Regions from separate parts of the Frigoribacterium sp. MCBA15_019 genome, predicted to be linked through region 1. Evidence: predicted binding sites of a transcription regulator. Region 1 holds the regulator's gene; the other holds the start of a gene.

What was found. Region 1 encodes HrcA, which represses chaperone genes, less so after heat shock. Its sites were predicted from a motif close to TTNGCACTCGNNNNNNNCGAGTGCNAA; they were not measured.
Region 2: groL (chaperonin GroEL) is a predicted target of HrcA. The motif match lies at 1,399-1,425, and genes of this name have one in related genera.

The regions. Positions count from the first base shown of each region.
Region 1 covers NZ_MJGS01000001.1:483,677-487,083, reverse strand. Annotated here, with positions in the region: gene hemW (radical SAM family heme chaperone HemW) at 1-275, shown strand, start outside; gene BIV04_RS17365 (DUF4870 domain-containing protein) at 414-917, opposite strand; gene hrcA (heat-inducible transcriptional repressor HrcA) at 1,098-2,120, shown strand; gene dnaJ (molecular chaperone DnaJ) at 2,230-3,342, shown strand; gene BIV04_RS02305 (16S rRNA (uracil(1498)-N(3))-methyltransferase) at 3,345-3,407, shown strand, end outside.
Region 2 covers NZ_MJGS01000012.1:539,574-542,980, reverse strand. Annotated here, with positions in the region: gene groL (chaperonin GroEL) at 1-1,357, opposite strand, end outside; gene BIV04_RS11755 (cold-shock protein) at 1,557-1,760, opposite strand; gene BIV04_RS11750 (LytR C-terminal domain-containing protein) at 2,067-2,639, opposite strand; gene BIV04_RS11745 (DUF3263 domain-containing protein) at 2,657-2,944, opposite strand; gene BIV04_RS11740 (DUF2332 domain-containing protein) at 3,084-3,407, opposite strand, start outside.

The DNA of each region.
Region 1 (3,407 bases):
CGTACCAGCAGCGCATGGCCGCGGGTGAGTCGCCGGCCGCCGGTCGCGAGACCCTCGACGACGAGACCCGTCGGGTCGAGCGTGTCCTGCTCGGGGTGCGCATCCGCGAGGGGCTGCCGACCTCCGAGCTCGACGACGACGGTCGCCAGGCGGTCGCCGGACTCATCGCCGACGGCTGGGTCGAGGGGCGCCCGGCCCTGCAGGGTCGCGTGGTGCTCACCCGCGAGGGTCGCCTGATGGCCGACGCCGTCGTGCGACGCCTGCTGCCCGACTGACCGCGCGCTCTGATCGAGTCGCGCTCTCGATCGGCGTCCCGAGGTGGCGGACCGAGGAGGCGCGGGCCGGGAACGCCGGAGGCGCGGCTCCCGGGGGAGTCGCGCCTCGCGTCGTGCCCGTCCGGGCCGGTCGACCGTCTACTTGATGAACTCGATGGTCAGCGGGTACTTGTACCACTGGCCCTTGTTGGCCGCGACGGCGGCGATGATCGAGAAGATGATGACGAGGATGCCGGCGACGAGTGCCAGCACGCCTCCGATGACGATGACCGACAGGATCGCCGAGATCACGTAGACGATGGCCATGGTGATCTGGAAGTTCAGCGCCGTCTTGGTGTGCTCCCGGATGAACGGGCCGCGGTCCTTCAGCACCAGGTAGCCGACGAGAGCCGGGACGAACGCGAAGATGATGCCGCCGAGGTGGATGAGCGTGGCCCAGAGCTTCTCGTCCTCGGGGCGCATCGCCTGCACGGGCTGCGGCTGGTAGCCGGGCTGCTGGCCGTAGCCGGCGCCGGGCTGCTGGCCCTGACCGTAGGGCTGACCGGGCTGCTGGCCCTGGCCGTAGGGCTGGCCGGGCTGCCCGTTCTGGCCGGGTCGACCGTTCTGCGGGCCGTTCGGCTGGGCGGGAGGGGTCTCGGTCATGGCTGCACCTGTTCGTGAGTGTCCTGCGGATGTCCCCGCCACCCTAGGGCAGCCGGGCGCGGCGCGAGTAGGCCTCGCGACGGAGGTGTCGTACGATTGGCAGTCCGGCACGTCGAGTGCCAGGCCCGGTCGCCCGGCGTGCGGACGACCCGGGGGGCGTCGAGCGAAGAGAGGTGCGACATGGTCTCCGAACGCGGTCTCGAAGTGCTGCGCGTCATCGTGCATGACTACGTCGCGTCCCGCGAGCCGGTGGGGTCGAAGTCCATCGTCGAGCGACACCAGTTCGGCGTCTCGGCGGCGACGATCCGCAACGACATGGCGCTGCTCGAAGAAGAAGAGCTCATCGCGGCCCCGCACACCTCGTCGGGTCGCGTGCCGACCGACAAGGGCTACCGGCTCTTCGTCAACCAGCTCGCCGACCTGCGACCGCTCAGCGCCGCCCAGCGTCAGGCCATCGAGACCTTCCTCGGCGACTCCACCGACCTCGACGAGGTGCTGGGGCGGACGGTCCGACTGCTGTCGCAGCTCACCAACCAGGTGGCGCTGGTGCAGTACCCCACCTTCTCCCGGGCCCGCGTGCGTCACGTCGAGCTGGTCAGCCTGGGCGACGACCGCGTCATGACGGTGCTCATCACCGACAGCGGCCAGGTCGAACAGCGGGTCGTCGACATCCGAACCGCCGTCGACGAGTCCTTCCTGTCCGAGTTGCGGGCCGCCATCAACGCCGCGGTCGGCGGACGGCCCCTGGGCGAGGCCTCCACGGCCCTCACCGACCTGCCGACGCGCTTCCGCCCCGACCTCGCGGCGATCGTCGGCGTCGTCGTCGCGAGCCTCACCGAGCAGATCGCCGCCGGACGCCAGGACCGCCTGGTCATGGCCGGCGCGGCGAACCTGGTGCGCACGGGCGACGACTTCAGCGGCGACCTCTTCCCGGTGCTCGAGGCGATCGAAGAGCAGGTCGCCCTGCTGCGGTTGTTCGGCGAGATGCAACTCGACGCCGTCGACGTGGCCGCGAGCATCGGGCGCGAGAACGCCTCGTTCGGGTTGTCGCAGGCGTCGGTCCTGGCCAGCGGGTACTCGACGCAGGGCAGCGAGATCGCGAGGCTCGGCGTCCTCGGGCCCATGCGCATGGACTACTCGACCAACATGGCGGCCGTGCGTGCCGTCGCCCGCTACCTGTCGTCGCTGCTCGCCGAGCGGTAGCCGACCCCGACGGCCCCGGCCGTCCCACGACCCCCATCCCCGTCCCGGTCCGCCGGGCCCGGCCCCGCCGGGAAGACCACCACACCACACCAGAGGCAGACGAGAACCAGTGGCAGATCATTACGACGTCCTCGGAGTCGACCGTCAGGCGACCCCGGAAGAGATCAAGAAGGCGTACCGCAAGCTCGCCCGCGAGCTGCACCCCGACGTCAACCCCAGCCCCGACGCGTCCGAACGCTTCAAGGACGTCACGCACGCCTACGACGTGCTCAGCGACCCGCAGCAGCGTGAACGCTACGACCTCGGCCCGCAGCCCGGTTTCGGCGGCGGGGGAGGCGGGGCCGCCGGCTTCGGCGACATCTTCGACGCGTTCTTCGGCGGCGGCGGCCAGGGTCAGCGCCAGGGCCCTCGGTCCCGGCGCGAGCGCGGGCAGGACGCCCTGCTGCGCCTCGAGGTCGACCTCGAGGACATCGTCTTCGGCACCCAGCGCGACATCGAGGTCGACACGGCCGTCCTCTGCGACACCTGCAGCGGCTCGTGCTGCGCACCCGGCACCTCGCCGCAGACCTGTGACATCTGCGGTGGTTCCGGGCAGATCCAGCGCACCGTGCGCTCCCTGCTCGGCAACGTCATGACGTCGAGCCCGTGCGGCACCTGCCGGGGCTACGGCACCGTCATCCCGAACCCCTGCCCGACCTGTCAGGGGCAGGGCCGCGTGCGGGCCCGTCGCTCGATCCCGATCGACATCCCCGCGGGCGTCGACACGGGCCTCAGGCTCCAGCTGCCCGGTCAGGGCGAGGTCGGCCAGGCCGGCGGCCCGAACGGCGACCTCTACCTCGAGGTCAAGGTGCGCCACCACGACACCTACAGCCGCAACGGCGACGACCTGCTGGCGACGCTCGAGGTGCAGATGGCCGACGCCATCCTCGGCACGTCGACGACGCTCACCGGGCTCGACGGCGAGATCGAGGTCGAGATCAGGCCCGGCACCCAGAGCGCCGACATCATCACCGTGAAGGACCGCGGGATCACGCGTCTGCGCGGAACGGGTCGCGGCGACCTCAAGATCGGCGTGCAGGTGGTCACCCCGACCAAGCTCAGCCACAAGGAGCGCGAGCTGATCGAGAAGTTCGCCTCCGGCAGGCGCTCCCCGGCTCCCGAGCTGTCGCACTTCCAGCAAGGCCTGTTCGGCAAGTTGCGCGACCGCTTCCTGAACTTCTGATCGTGGCGCACTTCTACCTGGTCGACGACCTGGTCGCCGCCGAGGTCGGTTCGACCGTCGAGCTG
Region 2 (3,407 bases), on a different contig from region 1:
CGATCTGCTTCAGGGGAGCGTCGATCGCGACGCGGACGATGTTCGCACCCGTCGCCTCGTCGCCCTCGAGCTGCAGGTTCGCCAGAGCGGTCTTGCCGGCCTGGATGAGGGCGACGCCACCACCGGCGACGATGCCCTCTTCGACGGCGGCCTTCGCGTTGCGCACGGCGTCCTCGATGCGGTGCTTGCGCTCTTTCAGCTCGACCTCGGTCGCGGCACCCGCCTTGATGACGGCGACGCCACCGGCGAGCTTCGCGAGACGCTCCTGGAGCTTCTCGCGGTCGTAGTCGCTGTCGGTCGCCTCGATCTCGCTGCGGATCTGACGGACGCGGCCGGCGATCTGCTCGTCGTCACCGGCACCCTCGACGATGGTCGTCTCGTCCTTGGTGATGATGACCTTGCGGGCACGACCGAGCAGGTCGAGCGTCGCGTTCTCGAGCTTGAGACCGACCTCTTCGGCGATGACCTGACCACCGGTGAGGATCGCGATGTCCTGCAGCTGCGCCTTGCGACGGTCGCCGAAGCCGGGGGCCTTGACGGCGACCGACTTGAAGATGCCGCGGATCTTGTTCACGACGAGCGTGGCCAGGGCCTCGCCGTCGACGTCCTCCGCGATGATGAGCAGCTGCTTGCCCGACTGGATGACCTTGTCGACGATCGGCAGCAGGTCTTTGATGTTCGAGATCTTCGAGTTGACGATGAGCACGTAGGCGTCTTCGAAGACGGCCTCCTGGCGCTCGGGGTCGGTGACGAAGTACTGCGACAGGTAGCCCTTGTCGAAGCGCATGCCCTCGGTGAGCTCGAGCTCGGTGCCGAAGGTGTTGCTCTCTTCGACGGTGACGACGCCCTCTTTGCCGACCTTGTCGATCGCTTCGGCGATGAGTGCACCGATGGTGGGGTCGGCGGCCGAGATCGAGGCCGTGGCAGCGATCTGCTCTTTGGTCTCGATGTCCTTCGCGTCGGCGAGCAGCTGGTCGGAGACGGCCTGGGCGGCCTTCTCGATGCCGCGCTTCAGCGAGATGGGGTCGGCACCGGCCGCGACGTTGCGCAGACCTTCGCGGACGAGGGCCTGGGCCAGCACCGTCGCGGTGGTCGTGCCGTCACCGGCGACGTCGTCGGTCTTCTTCGCGACCTCTTTGACGAGCTCGGCACCGATCTTCTCGAAGGGGTCGTCGAGCTCGATCTCTTTGGCGATGGAGACGCCGTCGTTCGTGATGGTGGGGGCGCCCCACTTCTTCTCGAGCACGACGTTGCGACCACGCGGGCCGAGCGTGACCTTCACCGCGTCGGCCAGGATGTTCAGGCCACGCTCGAGGCCACGACGGGCCTCTTCGTCAAAAGCAATGATCTTAGCCATGTGTGTTTTTCGTCCCTCCCGGACGTCATGAAGCAGAAGCATTGGCACTCACGTGTCGCGAGTGCCAGCAACGATTCTGGCACTCGCCCGATGAGAGTGCAAGTGACGTGGCAGGGCCCGGACGCACGAGCACGCCGCCACGGCGGACCGTGACGGCGTGCGACGAGGGAGTGGGAACGTCGAGGCGCTCCGACGGACCTCAGGCGAGCCGGACGGACTCCGCCTGCGGCCCCTTGTCGCCCGTGCCGACCTCGAACACGACGGCCTGGCCCTCTTCGAGGACCTTGTACCCGCTCATGTCGATCGCCGAGTAGTGCACGAAGACGTCCTGGCCGTCTCCCTCGACGGTGATGAAGCCGAAGCCCTTCTCCGCGTTGAACCATTTCACGGTCCCGTTTGCCATGGTGTCGCTCCCCTTGCTGTGGTGGTACGGCGCGTGCGGTGCTGCAGAGCCGGGTCGTCGACGCAGTCATCTGCGAGCCCGGACGGGACAGCCTCACTCGTGCAGAACACCAGGTCGGCGAGCCGTGGGGGGCGACCAATTCCAGATGCTAGCCACGGGAAAAGCGGAAGAACACACCTCGAACGAGAAACACCCGCTGAAAACGAGGATTTCACCGGTAATTAAACGCGGGCGTAACACGGGAGGCGCGGTGAGGGCCCGACGGGACCCGCGCCTCCTCGGATCGGGCCGGCGGGGAGGGCCTTGTCAGGCGCTGTAGTCGGCCCCGAGGACGATCGTGACGGCGGCACCCGGGAAGGCGTCGCTCGCCTCGACGTCGGTGATGCCGAGCTGCTGGGCGAGCCCGAGCGCCGCGGCCTCGTCGTCGGCCGCCGAGTAGTAGACGGTGGACGTCGCGACGCGCTCGCTGGCGTTGCCCTGGGTGCCGACGACCCAGCCGGCGGTCTCGAGCCGCTCGGAGGCCGAACCGGCGAGCCCGGCGGTGGCCGTGCCGTTCAGGACGGTGATGGTGGTGACCGAGGGGTCGACCTGCGAGGGGTCCGTCAGCGGGGCCACCGTCGGCGTGGCCGTCGGGGTCGCCGTCTCGGTGTCGGGCGCCTGGGCCTCGGCGGTGCTCGACGACGACGGGTTGACGAACTGGAAGCTGTTGTTCGCGACCCCGAGGTAGACGACGCCGGCACCGACGAGCACGCCGACGGCGAGCGCCGCCCAGGCGAAGCCGATCCAGCCGCTGCCGGGGCGCTTCTCGGCCCGGTGGGCCCCGACACGGTCGAGGTCGGCGGGGACGTCGTCGAACCGGTCTCGGTCGAATTTCGGCATGCGTGGTCTCTCGTGGGTCAGCGGGTCGGACCGAACGAACGAGTCGATCGGGCGTCGCGGCGGGCGACTCGCAGGCGCTGCAGGCGGCCGACGAGCATGGGTGCGTACGCCAGTGCAGCGGGTCGGTCTATGAGCGAGTTGAGCAACTGCTGGTAACGGACGACCCCGAGGCCGAACTCGCGACGGATCGCGGCCTCCCGGGCGCCGGCCGAGGCGGGGGCACGCTGCTCGAAGTCGAGGACGGCGCGGTCGCGTTCGGACAGCACGCTCGAGCGCACGTCGTCACCTGTCGCGTTCTCGTCCATCGTGGCGGCCCTCCCCTGGGTTCCGGGTCATCCTATGGGCGGCGCCCCGACCGATCGCGGAGGCCGAGGGCGTGGTCCGACAACGCGCCCACCCGCCCGGGGCACCGCCGGTCGCCCGGTGCGGGGAGCCGACTCGCGGTCAGGCCGTGAGGTGCAGCCGCGTGCCGTGGGCGTCCCCCACGCCCAGCACCCGGCCGTCGAGGGCGAGGGCCGCGAACGCGTCGTCGGGAGACACCCCGGGTGGCACCTCGGCGACCACGTCCGTCAGCAGGTCGCGCCGCTCGTACGAAATCCACCGCGCACCCAGCCGGCCGACCTCGTCGACGAAGGCCTGGCGCCGCCGACCCGGCAGGTAGACGAGCGTGCCCGTCGAGACGACGACCGGCGTGGCGCCCGTCGGGGCCTCGTCCACGACGGCGGCGAGACCGTCGACGGCGTCCGCCGCGACGAGCCGAGGAGGCGC